DNA from 3 places in the Pontibacter populi genome. Region 3 is predicted to be linked to each of the others. Evidence: riboswitches for the same ligand, from Rfam matches in the RefSeq annotation. Region 3 holds a riboswitch; each other region holds the start of a gene.
What was found. A riboswitch is a leader RNA that binds a small molecule or an ion and turns the genes downstream of it on or off. The one in region 3 is predicted to bind S-adenosylmethionine.
Positions count from the first base shown of each region.

Region 1 (4,249 bases), on a different contig from region 3:
TACACGCGAAGTAGTTGCCCCACCAATCAGTAGCGGAATCTTCATGCCACGACGTTCCATTTCCTGCGCCACATATACCATCTCGTCCAGCGATGGCGTGATCAATCCGCTCAAGCCAATGATATCTACATTATGCGCTTCGGCTTCAGACAGGATCTTGTCTAGCTGCACCATCACGCCCAGATCTATTACTTCATAATTATTACAAGCCAGCACCACACCCACAATGTTTTTGCCAATATCGTGTACGTCGCCTTTTACAGTTGCCATAAGTATGGTCCCGGCTGTAGATTTAGACGTATCACCGGCTAGCTTCTCTGCTTCCATAAACGGCAACAGGTACGCCACCGATTTCTTCATCACGCGGGCACTTTTCACTACCTGCGGCAAAAACATCTTACCGGCACCGAACAGATCACCCACCACCGACATACCTGCCATCAGCGGACCTTCAATAACATCCAGCGTTTTGGCAGCTTTCTGACGGGCTTCCTCAGTGTCTTCTTCAATAAAATCAACTATACCGCGCACCAATGCATGCTCCAGACGTTCTTTTACCGGGGCATCGCGCCATGCGGTATCAGCGGCAGCGGCAGTCTTGCCTTTACCTTTTACAGTTTCAGCATAGTTTACCAGCTTCTCAGTTGCATCCGGGCGGCGGTTAAAGATCACATCTTCTATCAGGTCGCGCAGTTCGGTTGGTATTTCGCTGTACACGCCCAGCATACCGGCATTCACAATACCCATGTCCATACCAGCCTGCACGGCATAGTATAAAAACACGGTGTGCATCGCTTCACGCACGGCATCGTTACCCCTAAACGAGAATGACAGGTTACTTACGCCACCACTTATAAGCGCATGTGGCAGGTTGGCTTTTATCCATTTTACTACTTCGATATAGTCAACTGCATAGTTGTTATGTTCTTCTATTCCTGTAGCAATGGCAAGTATGTTCGGGTCAAAAATAATGTCTTGCGGCGGGAAGCCTACTTCATCAACCAATATGCGGTAAGAGCGTTCGCAGATCTCTTTTCTGCGGTCCAAGGTATCGGCTTGGCCCTGCTCATCAAATGCCATCACCACCACCGCGGCACCATACTGGCGCACTTTACGGGCTAATTTCTTAAAGGCTTCTTCACCTTCTTTAAGTGAGATGGAGTTAACTATAGATTTGCCTTGTACACATTTCAATCCAGCCTCAATCACACTCCACTTCGAAGAGTCGATCATGATAGGAAGTTTGGAAATATCCGGTTCAGAGGCGATCAGGTTGAGAAAGTTTGTCATGGCCTGCTCCGAGTCAAGCATGCCTTCGTCCATGTTCACATCGATGATCTGGGCACCGCCTTCTACCTGCTGACGGGCAACTGCCAAAGCTTCTTCAAACTGACCATTGACGATAAGGCGGGAGAACATTTTGGAGCCGGTAACATTGGTACGTTCACCGACATTCACAAAAAGGCTTTCGGGGGTTATAGTTAGGGGCTCGAGGCCGCTGTAACGTGGGAGTGGGGCAACCGGGGTAGGAACGTGCGGTTTATACTTTCGCACTAAGTCTGCAATTACTTTGGTGTGTACTGGCGTAGTACCACAACAACCTCCCAAAATATTTACCAGACCTTCTTTCAGATATTCCTCAACTATAGCTCCCATTTGCTGGGCAGTTTCGTCGTAGCCGCCAAAGGCGTTCGGCAAGCCGGCGTTCGGATAAGCACTGATGTAACAGTCCGAAATGCGGGAAAGCTCCTGTATGTGTGTTTTTAGCTGTCGCGCCCCTAAGGCACAGTTAAAGCCTATGCTTAGAATAGGCGCATGCGAGATAGAGTTGTAAAAGGCTTCTACGGTCTGGCCAGACAAGGTGCGGCCACTGGCATCAGTTATAGTTCCGGATATCATAATTGGCAGCTCTTTACCGCCATCATTTACAAATTGCTGTATCGCGAAAAGGGCAGCCTTACAGTTCAGCGTATCAAAAACAGTTTCTACCAGCAACAGATCAGAGCCGCCATCTACCAAACCACGCACCTGCTCATAATAAGCCTCTACCAGTTGGTCGAATGTTATAGCTCGGTAGCCAGGGTTGTTTACATCCGGGGAAAGCGAAGCGGTACGGTTTGTCGGGCCGATAGCACCGGCTACAAAACGTTTATGCGAAGGATCTTTGGCTTCCACTTCATCTGCAGCTTCCCGCGCAATTTTAGCCGACTCATAGTTGAGTTCATACACGATATGCTCCAGCTTATAGTCAGCCATAGCTATAGTTGTACCACTGAATGTGTTGGTCTCAATAATATCAGCCCCAGCTTCCAGGTACTCAGTATGAATGGCTTTGATGATATCCGGGCGGGTAATGGAGAGCAGGTCGTTGTTGCCTTTCAGGTCAGATGGGTGATCTTTAAAGCGCTCGCCACGGAAATCGGCTTCTGATAGCTGATAACGCTGGATCATGGTGCCCATTGCGCCATCAAGCACAAGCACGCGTTCCTTTAATAAACTGTAAATGGGATGGTTGTTCTTCATGTTGGTATCCGTCTTCTCGCTTTGCAAACTGCTACTGCTTATCAAGAAAGGACACCCAGAGAAAGGAGGTCTATCTTATCTTCTCCGGACAGCAAGAGCTTCCGGAAGGGAGTTAGCACCAAGTTTAGTCAAGGTTGCTAAGACGTCACAGGGCCCATTCCCTCGGTCTTTCTTGATAAGAAACTGCAAGTTACTACACATATCCGCAAAAAGCCACAATTATGTTTCATTAGTATATAACTATAGTTGCAGGCTTGCTCAGGAATGTCTGAAAAGCAGAAAAGGACACATTAAGTGTCCTTTTCCTAAAAGAGTTTAATTGTATTAACTATAACTCTTTATAGTCTATTATACGAGACTAAAAATCTCTAGTTCACCATCTTACAAAATAAAAAAGGGATACCTTCCGGCATCCCTTTTCTGTTGCATCTGCAAAGTTTCGTATTAAGCCTCAGCTACTACGTTAGGAATTACAGAAACGTAAGAACGATTCTTAACGCTTTTCTTAAATTCTACTTTGCCATCAATAAGTGCGAACAGAGTGTGGTCTTTACCCATACCCACGTTTTTGCCTGGGTGGTGTGCAGTACCTCTTTGTCTTACAATGATGTTACCAGCGATAATTTCCTGGCCACCATAAATCTTAACACCTAGTCGTTTTGAATGTGACTCACGACCGTTGTTAGAACTACCAGCTCCTTTTTTGTGTGCCATTTTGTTTACTATTTAATCAGGCCTGGGCCTGAAAGTTTCTACGATAATTTCCTCTTACTCTTAACCAATGCTCTCGATAAGAACTTTCGTATAGTCAGAACGATGTCCTCTAGACTTTCTATACCCTTTTCTTCTCTTCTTCTTGAAAATGCGGATTTTCTCGCCTCTCACGTTGCCAAGGATTTTACCAACCACTTTAACACCGCTTACGAATGGAGCACCAACGGTTAGTGTACCGTTATCATCTGTAAGAAGAACATTGGCGAACTCAACGGCGTCACCTTCATTGCCGGAAAGCTTGTTAGAGTAGATAAACTTACCGCTCTCTACTTTGGTCTGTTGACCTGCGATTTCTACAATTGCGTACATCAGCTTCAATGTATGTTTAAAATTTAGTCTGCAAAAGTACGGCGCTAATATTTAATTTGCAAATGCTTGCTGCTTAATTTGTTCATCTAAATAAAGAGAGCAATTACACAATGTGGATAACCATGTTGAAATATCAGGGACATCTTTTTGCACATCTTTAAAACAGCCTTAACCATATAACAGGCAGACAGTTGCATCAAAAATACTTTTCCACACTTTTCCACAAAGCATTTTTTATTTCTCCGTGGGTCACCTCCTGGGCAAGGCATTTAATTATGCTTTTTGGACTTTTATTTCACTTTATGCTTACGATAACGTGTTTAAACACTATAGAGCGCCTGAACATTGCACTTAAAACACATCTTTTAGATAAATACCAATATAATCATATGATAATATATGTGATAACGCATGTGCATAACCGTGTTGATTTCGACACAAATAACACAGCATCAGCCAGTTAATTATTTGTGCATAAATTGAACAACTTTAGCCCCTAGTTTCAAGTTCAATTCTCTATATTTGAAGTCACGATACTATCGGGTACCTGCCGGGCACCCGTCGAAAACAAAAGTAAATATGGGGTGTTTTCTAAGCTGATTAGCTTACCCCTTCAACCAATAAAACATTTAGTAGCTTATGG
Region 1 is NZ_JBEOKT010000017.1:46,654-50,902, forward strand. Features, by position in the region: gene metH (methionine synthase) at 1-2,523, opposite strand, end outside; SAM riboswitch class I at 2,596-2,705, opposite strand; gene rpmA (50S ribosomal protein L27) at 2,968-3,237, opposite strand; gene rplU (50S ribosomal protein L21) at 3,298-3,606, opposite strand; gene ABS362_RS15795 (ribonucleoside-diphosphate reductase small subunit) at 4,246-4,249, shown strand, end outside.
Region 1: it holds a riboswitch for S-adenosylmethionine, as region 3 does, so the genes downstream of both, metH (methionine synthase) here and ABS362_RS05830 (O-acetylhomoserine aminocarboxypropyltransferase/cysteine synthase family protein) in region 3, are expected to answer to the same signal.

Region 2 (4,249 bases), on a different contig from region 3:
ACTATAAAACTATGATTTGAAAATTGGTAAAGGCGGATAATTCCCCTCTTGGGAGGGGCAGGGGTGGGTTAATACTCTCGGGAGAGGTAGGGGTGAATTAAACCTGCAACTATACAAACTCACCGGATGAAATGTGGTACGATCGGCCTTTAGGCAGAACATGTATGATCAGGTTCTCGACACAGAGAGCATCGCCGGAATCTATAGTTCTATAGTTGTTCTCCAGCAGTTTTCGTCCGTCCAATACAATGACCAGCCCGGAGCCGATGGTTTCGATGCAGTTATTTTCTGTTATCAGGATGCCCGTATCTTCGCCAAGCCCAATGCCGATATGGGTCGGATTACTGGCGATGGCTTCTATCAATCTGGGAATGCGACGGCGGTTCACGAAGTGAGTGTCAATGATGATCTTATCCAACAGGTCCAGCCCCGTTGTAAGTTCAACGTTTCCTTTCAGCAGAGGCGCAGTCTCAATGGACCCGTTTATCATAACTCCCGATAACGCCATGGCGCCTGCGCTGGTACCCGATACCAGGAATTTTTCTTCGTGCTGGTAACGTTCCTGTAATATGCGTAGAGCTTCCGAACCGCTAAAAGTAGTAGTAATGCGCTGTTGGTCTCCGCCGGTAAACATTACTGCATGGGTTTGTTTCAGGCGCTCCAGGTATTCGGGTCGGTTGGCATCTTCTGGGGTTTGAATTGGTAAAACACCCACGTTATCACAGCCCAGCAGTAAGAATGCATCCGTATAAACCTTGCCGGCTATTTCGGGATTTATAGTTGCCGTAGTTACCACTTCTATGCGGGTGCCCTGGCCATGCAGCTCATCATGTATCCGTTTCAGAATACCTTCGTCTACAGAATGAGAATGCTCATCTATGGGTACAGGAACCGGCTCATTCCCTTTTCTTTCGTTGCCACCGATAGCCATAATCTTACCTTTTGGGATATTCATAAGCTGCTGTTATTTAACTATAAAACGGTAATCAGAGCCTGACGGTGTAAAGCTTTTACACTATAGTTCAGATGCAGTAACAGTCGGAAAAGTTACTCGACCACTTAAGATGAACTATAGATTTTTGATCATATCGAATAGTTTGCGGGCATCGAGTACGGCGTTTCCTAAAATAGTATTATTAAAGAAAATCCAGACCTGTTTTTCATCCTCCAACCAATCTTTTACCATGTAGGCGTAGCGTTCCAGTTTTTCGTCGGAGTAAGCAGAGGAGTACATTTTTTCGTCGCCGTGCAGGCGCAGATAGGCAATGTTGGTGGTGGTTGCTTCGGTGCCCGGAAAGCGCTTGCCGGCGCTGGCTATAACAGTTGTAATGTCGTAATCACGCAGCAAATCCATCGACTCATCGGTAAACCAAGACACATGGCGGGCCTCCAGGGCAAAAGGCTGGGCTGGATATTTATCGCGGAGCAATCTGTAAAAATCCTCCGCAGTTGGTCTGTCGAACCGGAAACTGCCGGCGATCTGGACAAGCACCGGACCTAACCTGTCGCCCATTAAACTATAGCTGGACATAAATTTATCCAGGGGTGCTTCGGCATCAACAAACTTGCGCTTGTGTGTTATCTCCTGGTTCAGCTTAGGTGCAAATTTAAAGTAAGCGGGTGTGGTAGTCAGCCATTTCTCCACGGTTTTGGCCATGGTAAAGTGGTAAAAGCTGCTGTTTATTTCGGTGCAGTTAAAATTGGTAGCATAGTAGGCCAGCCGGTCTGCCGATTTTAGTTCGGGTGGGTAAAGTACTTCCATCCAGCGGTAACTCCATCCAGACGTGCCCATATTTAAGTTCGGTATCTGTTCCATAAACTATAGTTGTTGCAGCTACCTACGTATGTTGTGCCTGGCTGTTCATCCCTGTTAAGTGCAAACCAGTAAAACATTCACAAACTATAGTTGTTAGGTCATCCTATAACAGGTTTATCATTTAAAGCTTGCAATTTTTGAGGCAGTGGTCTTACCTTTGCAGCATCTTTATCAAGATTTATAAAGAAGAGGGAAGAGAGCAGGCTCCGAGAACCTCTAGCAACCGTCAATAATATTGAAATGGTGCTAACACCTGCCCAGTTTTTGGGAACTATAAATTACTACACATGTACTTACCACACACTCTTTCAGTATTTATTCCGGCTATTTTGCCCGTTACCGCAACGCCTGTTGCTATGGCAAACTGTTGTTGCTGTTGTAGCTAATTCCCACTGATGGCTGCCTTACAGTGTGGCCACACCTTAATATTCATTTCAATTCTTTTATCAAAATGGCATCTGTGGTTAACAGTAAGTTTACTGTGGCTATAGTTCGCTTTTCTTTCAGGTTTAACTTTACAATGGATCAGATTCAAAAGACGGGCGGATTAGCCCTGTTTCCCTTTTTAGTATTCGTATTTATTTTCCTGGGCGCCGGTATTGTGCTCAACGACTTTTATGCTTTGCCCTCGCCGGTTGCTGTAGTATGCGGTATCATAGCAGCATTTCTGATTTTAAAAGGAAACATAAATGCCAAAGTAGATGCCCTGGTGCGCGGTTGCGGCGATTCCCAGATCGTGACCATGTGCGTTATTTACCTGCTGGCCGGCGCTTTTGCGGTGGTTTCTAAAAGCATTGGCGGCGTAGATGCTACCGTAAACCTGGGCTTAAACTATATTCCGGTGCAGTACCTGGCGCTGGGCGTGTTTGTGCTGGCAGCATTCCTGTCTACGGCTACAGGTACGTCGGTGGGAGCTATAGTTGCCCTGGGGCCGATAGTAGTGGGGCTGGCCGAGCAAAGCGATACCTCGATGCCGCTGATGTTGGGTGCATTGCTGGGTGGTTCCATGTTCGGCGATAACCTCTCTTTTATTTCCGATACGACTATAGCGGCTACTCAAACGCAGGAGTGTGAGATGAAAGATAAGTTTAAAGTGAATTTCCTGATAGCGGGTCCGGCTGCGTTTGTTACCATCGGGCTTTTGCTTTTCGCTGGTTTTCAGAACGATGCAACCCAGGCTGTTTTACCTGTAACACGTGAAATTGAGTTTCTGAAGATAGCGCCTTACCTGTTGGTGTTGTTTTTAGCGGTGTATGGGGTAAATGTGTTTGCGGTGCTAATAGCGGGTATTGTGGCTTCGGGCCTGGTTGGTATAGTTGGCGGCGAACTGGATGTGCTGCTTTTCAGCAAAAAAATATACGAAGGCTTTACCAGCATGACCGAGATCTTCCTGCTATCGATGCTGACCGGCGGACTGGCCGAAATGGTGCGGCAGGCGGGTGGTATCCAGTTTCTGCTTAGCAAGGCAAACAAGTTTATCAGTGGCTACCGTTCTTCGCAGGTTGGTGTGGGCTTGCTGGTGAGTGGTGTAAACAGTGCCATAGCCAACAACACGGTTTCTATAGTTATAACCGGGCCTGTAGCCAAAGATATAAGCCAGCGCTACCACATAGACAAACGCAAAACAGCTGCCATACTCGATATTTTTGCCTGCATTGTGCAGGGCCTGCTACCCTACGGCGCACAGATCCTGATCATGCTGAACTTTACAAACGGAGAAGTTTCTTACCTGGAGGTATTGCCTTACGCGTGGTATTTATACTTATTGCTGTTCTTTACCGTGTTGGCTATCCTTACACCTTTTATAGATAAGTTTCTTCAGCAAAAACCTGTTCTGGCAGTAACCAAAGAGGCAGTCGTAAATTAAGCCATGCGGTCGCAGACTATAGTTCAGGTTATGTAGGGCCAACATAAAAGAACCACTCAGGCCATAGTTTAAGTGGTTCTTTTTAATGGTATCGGGTACACTATATTCAGCTATAAACCAGCAACCGGGTTGCCGTCGAACAGCCAGTTAAGTGCCGCTTCTTTAGAGCTGAAAACTTCGAGCTGGGTCTTTAATTTAAACTCCGGCAATTGTTCAATAGTGTTACAAACGCGGGCGCCATCCATCAGAGCAATACTCTCCAGTGTGTTAACTCGCGCAAACTTCAGTAGGTTTGCTTTTGGCAACAAAGGGTAAACAAGTTCTAATATCCAGTTCTGGTCTGCAAACTCCAGGTAATGTATAGCACGAGAGTCGCTCAGCCAATATTCACATTTTTTATCGATACATGTTTCCACAGCCTTCATAAAATTTTGCCTGAACACTTCGCTCGGCGGGTGCTGAAGCCACTCCACATAAACGAATTTTAACTGGTCGTTCAGCTGAATGTTGATATAGTTATCCTGGTACACGATGCTGAAGCACTGGGTGAGGGGGGCTGTAGTTTG
Region 2 is NZ_JBEOKT010000006.1:82,555-86,803, forward strand. Features, by position in the region: gene ABS362_RS08390 (cyanophycinase) at 110-955, opposite strand; gene ABS362_RS08395 (DUF72 domain-containing protein) at 1,070-1,816, opposite strand; SAM riboswitch class I at 1,992-2,096, shown strand; gene ABS362_RS08400 (SLC13 family permease) at 2,337-3,683, shown strand; gene ABS362_RS08405 (hypothetical protein) at 3,794-4,249, opposite strand, start outside.
Region 2: it holds a riboswitch for S-adenosylmethionine, as region 3 does, so the genes downstream of both, ABS362_RS08400 (SLC13 family permease) here and ABS362_RS05830 (O-acetylhomoserine aminocarboxypropyltransferase/cysteine synthase family protein) in region 3, are expected to answer to the same signal.

Region 3 (4,249 bases):
AATGCTTTCGTCCTGTAACAGGTCCTGCGGGTTGTAAGTAAATGCTGATGCCGGTAAGCTGCGTGGCTTTTCCTTATCTTTTACACAGATCGGAGCCACCTCAATGCCTGCCTGCTCTATAGTTTGCAGCACATCGTATAGCCCCTGCCCTACGCACCCAAACCCGAATATGCCGAGCCTGATGTTAGACGGTTTGTTTTTCATAGTATCGTTCATTTATAGTTTCAGTTTGATAGAAATTGCGGACTGCTTGAATCAGTTGCTCAGTTTCCACTAAAAAGCCATCGTGGCCGTAATCAGAATGCAGTAAAGCAAATGCAGAACCTGGCACCTGCTCATGTAAGAACCGTTGTTCCTCTACCGGGAAAAGAAGATCGGTATCTACACCTACAAAAAGTGTTTTAGCTTTTAAATGATGTAGTGCGTTTTCTACTCCTCCCCTGTTGCGGCCGATGTTATGCGAGTCCATGGCTTTGGAGAGTAACCAGTAGGTATAAGCATTAAAGCGTTTTGCCAGCTTTTCGCCCTGGTAAACCTGGTAGCTGGCAGCTCTATAGTTGTCTGTGATGCTATTGCCGGGTTCCTGTTGGTTAAGCTCATAACTGGTATAGTGGCGATACGAAAGCATAGCGATGGCCCTTGCCGTTTTCAACCCTTCCTGGCCTGCTGGTTCACTATAATCGGCCCAGGTCGGGTCCTGGCGGATGGCCATGCGCTGGCTCTCGTTAAAAGCAATTCCCCAGGCAGAATGACGCGCATTAGAAGCCACATGGACCAATCTTTCAAACACGTCCGGCTTCTGTAGCGCCCATTCCAATGCCTGTTGTCCACCCAACGACCCTCCGATCAGCGTGTGCACCTTTTCCAGCTCCAGCTCCTGCCGCATTAGGTCAAAGGCCGCCACAATATCGCGGTTGGTAAGCTGCGGAAAACTATGGTAATAAGGCTGCAGCGTATTGGGGTTAACCGAAAGCGGACCAGTAGAACCATAGCAGCCACCCGGTGTATTGGCGCAAACTATAAACCAGTCTTCGGGGTCGTATAGTTTGCCATCTCCAAACAGGCCGCTCCACCAGTCGGTAAAATCTGAACTGCCGGTAAGGGCATGGCACACCCACACCACGTTGTCGCGTTGCGGGTTTAGTGTACCGTAGGTGGTATAAGCAAGCTGGAAGCCGGGCAACGAGATCCCCGATTCCAGCTTAAACTCCTGCTGATAATGAAAAGTATGTTGTTCTGTGGACATGGAAGTTGTCTTTCTACATTAGAGTTAACCCACCCCTACCCCTCCCGAGAGGGGATTTTCTGCTGTTGCTATAGTTGAATTTATAGTTCTATAGTTAGCGTTGAATTCCATCTGTCCTTTTCGAAGAGAGACTTTTGGGAGTATCCTATTCCCCTCCTCGGAGGGGTTAGGGGTGGGTTTTACTACAGTTTAGTTTAGCACAGGTTCTGCTACTGCATTTTTAACAGCCGCAAAAGCCAGTTCGAAATCTGCTTTTATATCATCAATGTGCTCGATGCCAAGCGATACGCGAAGTAAAGTCGGCTCTACCCCGGCGCCCAGTTGTTCTGCATCTGACAGTTGCTGGTGTGTGGTAGATGCCGGGTGAATGATCAGTGTTTTAGCGTCGCCAACATTAGCCAGGTGGCTTACCAGTTTTAAATTATTCACAAAAGTCTCCGCCTGTTCTCTATCGCCTTTCAGTTTAAAAGATAGCACCCCGCCAAAGCCGCGCTTCAGGTATTTCTTCGCCAGTTCATGGTAATTACTTGATTCCAGCCCCGGGTAGTTCACGCTTTCTACGAGCTCATGTTTTTCCAGCCACTTCGCCAGTGCTAGTGCATTTTGCACCGTTCTTTCCACGCGCAGCGATAATGTTTCCAAACCTTGCAGCAGCAGGAAAGAGTTGAATGGAGAGATGGCAGGACCAAAGTCACGCAAACCTTCTACCCTGGCTCTTATCGCGAAAGCGATATTGCCAAATGGCCCATCTGTCCCGAATACTTCCCAGAAATTAAGTCCGTGGTAGCCTTCTGATGGTTCGGAAAATTGCGGGAATTTGCCGTTGCCCCAGTTAAAGTTTCCGCCATCTACAATTACGCCGCCAATGCTGGTGCCGTGCCCGCCTATCCATTTGGTAGCCGACTCCACCACCACATTTGCACCATGCTCCAGCGGCCTGAACAGGTAACCACCTGCGCCAAAGGTGTTATCCACGACCAATGGCAGGTCATGCTTGCGAGCCAGTGCAGCTATAGTTTCGAAGTCCGGAATATTGAAGCGAGGGTTACCGATCGTTTCCAGGTAAATGGCTTTGGTGTTTTCGTCGATCAGTTTCCCGAAGCTCTCCACGTCATCACTGTCGGCAAAGCGGGCCTCTATACCCAGGCGTTTAAAAGAAACCTTGAACTGGTTATAACTGCCGCCATACAAAAAACTGGTACTCACAAAATTGTCTCCGGCCTGCAGTATGTTGGTAAGTGCAATGAATTGTGCCGCTTGCCCTGAGGCTACCGCAACAGCCGCCACGCCGCCTTCCAGGGCAGCAATGCGTTTTTCAAAAACATCGGTCGTCGGGTTCTGGATGCGAGTGTAAATATTGCCGAATTCCTTCAGGGCGAACAGGTTGGCACCATGGGCCGCATCTTTAAAAGCATAAGAACTTGTCTGGTAGATGGGCACAGCGCGGGAACGGGTAGTTGGATCTATTTCCTGGCCTGCATGTAGTTGTAGCGTTTCAAAATGATGTGTGGTAGACATGATTTTTCTGATTAAAAAGTATGAAATAAGTTGAATTGCGAAAAGAGAAATGAGTGTGCGGATACAGCAGCGGGACTACAGGTATAAACCTGCAGGGGGCTGCGGGGCACAATGGTTCAGGAAGCTAAAGGATTAGCGACAGCAACAACAGGTTTGCATTCGCATGTACCTGAAAGCAAATAAATAAGATACTCCAAGTAGTTGGGCTACCGGATAAAATACAAAACGTTCGAGTGTTGGCTTAATTCCCTTTTTCATGTTCTTATCAATTTATAGTCATCCGAACTTCCGGATTCAGGAATTAGCACCTTTACCATAGGGGTTAGGTTGCTAGCGCTTCTCAGAGCCTGTCTCTCCACGCTTCTTTATAAATCAATAACCGCCAGGGATCATTGACTTGATGATGCAAACTTAGACTACATTTACTCTAAAAACAAAATGCCGGATGAATATTTTATTAAATATTTTTTCAAATACCCAATTTAACACCTGTAATTCAATGTTTTACAACTATAAAAACGAGTCTGAATTCAGCCTGCACCTGAAAAATACACGTTAAAAATGTAGCTTTATAATTCCTGAACATCAGGCTTAGTTAGTTGTTGCTATGGCAGAACATACTACCTAAACATGCTTACATGAAGATTCTTTTAACCGGAGCAAACGGCTATATCGGCAGGCGGCTATTACCTGTTCTCGTGGAGCAACAGCATGAGGTCGTGTGTATGGTGCGCGACCCGCGCCGCTTCGAACTACAGGACACGCTTAAGGATAAAGTACAAATTATTAAAGGCGACCTGTTGCAATCCGAAACACTTACCGCCCTACCCAAAGACATAGATGCCGCTTACTACCTGGTGCATTCCATGGGCGGCCACGGCAACGATTTTGAAAAAGCCGAACATACCTCTGCCGAAAATTTTGTCGCCTACCTTAATAGCACTACAGCTAAACAGATCATCTACCTGAGCGGACTTTCCAATACCACACAGCTGTCAAAGCATTTATCCTCAAGGCGACATGTAGAGGATATCCTGGATCAGGCAAAAGCTTTTTTAACAGTACTTCGGGCCTCTATTATTATTGGTTCCGGCAGCGCTTCTTTCGAGATAATCCGTGACTTGGTAGAGAAATTGCCTGTGATGATAACACCGCGCTGGCTCAACTCCCGCTGCCAGCCCATAGCCATACGGGATGTGATATTTTACCTTACTGCCGTGCTCTCAAACCCCGCCTGTTATGAACAACGACTGGAAATAGGCGGACCCGATGTGCTTACCTACAAGCAAATGCTCGAAAAACTGGCAAAGGTGCGCCACCTGAAACGTTTTATTTTTACAGTTCCGGTCCTCACACCGAAGCTATCTTCTTACTGGCTTTACTTTGTTACCAGCACCAGCTTTTCTATTTCCCGCAGTTTAGTAGAGAGCCTCCGCAACGATACTATAGTTCAGGATAATCGCATCAAACAACTTATTCCGCACC
Region 3 is NZ_JBEOKT010000004.1:184,915-189,163, reverse strand. Features, by position in the region: gene ABS362_RS05840 (homoserine dehydrogenase) at 1-204, opposite strand, end outside; gene metX (homoserine O-acetyltransferase MetX) at 185-1,246, opposite strand; gene ABS362_RS05830 (O-acetylhomoserine aminocarboxypropyltransferase/cysteine synthase family protein) at 1,436-2,764, opposite strand; SAM riboswitch class I at 3,032-3,138, opposite strand; gene ABS362_RS05825 (SDR family oxidoreductase) at 3,403-4,249, shown strand, end outside.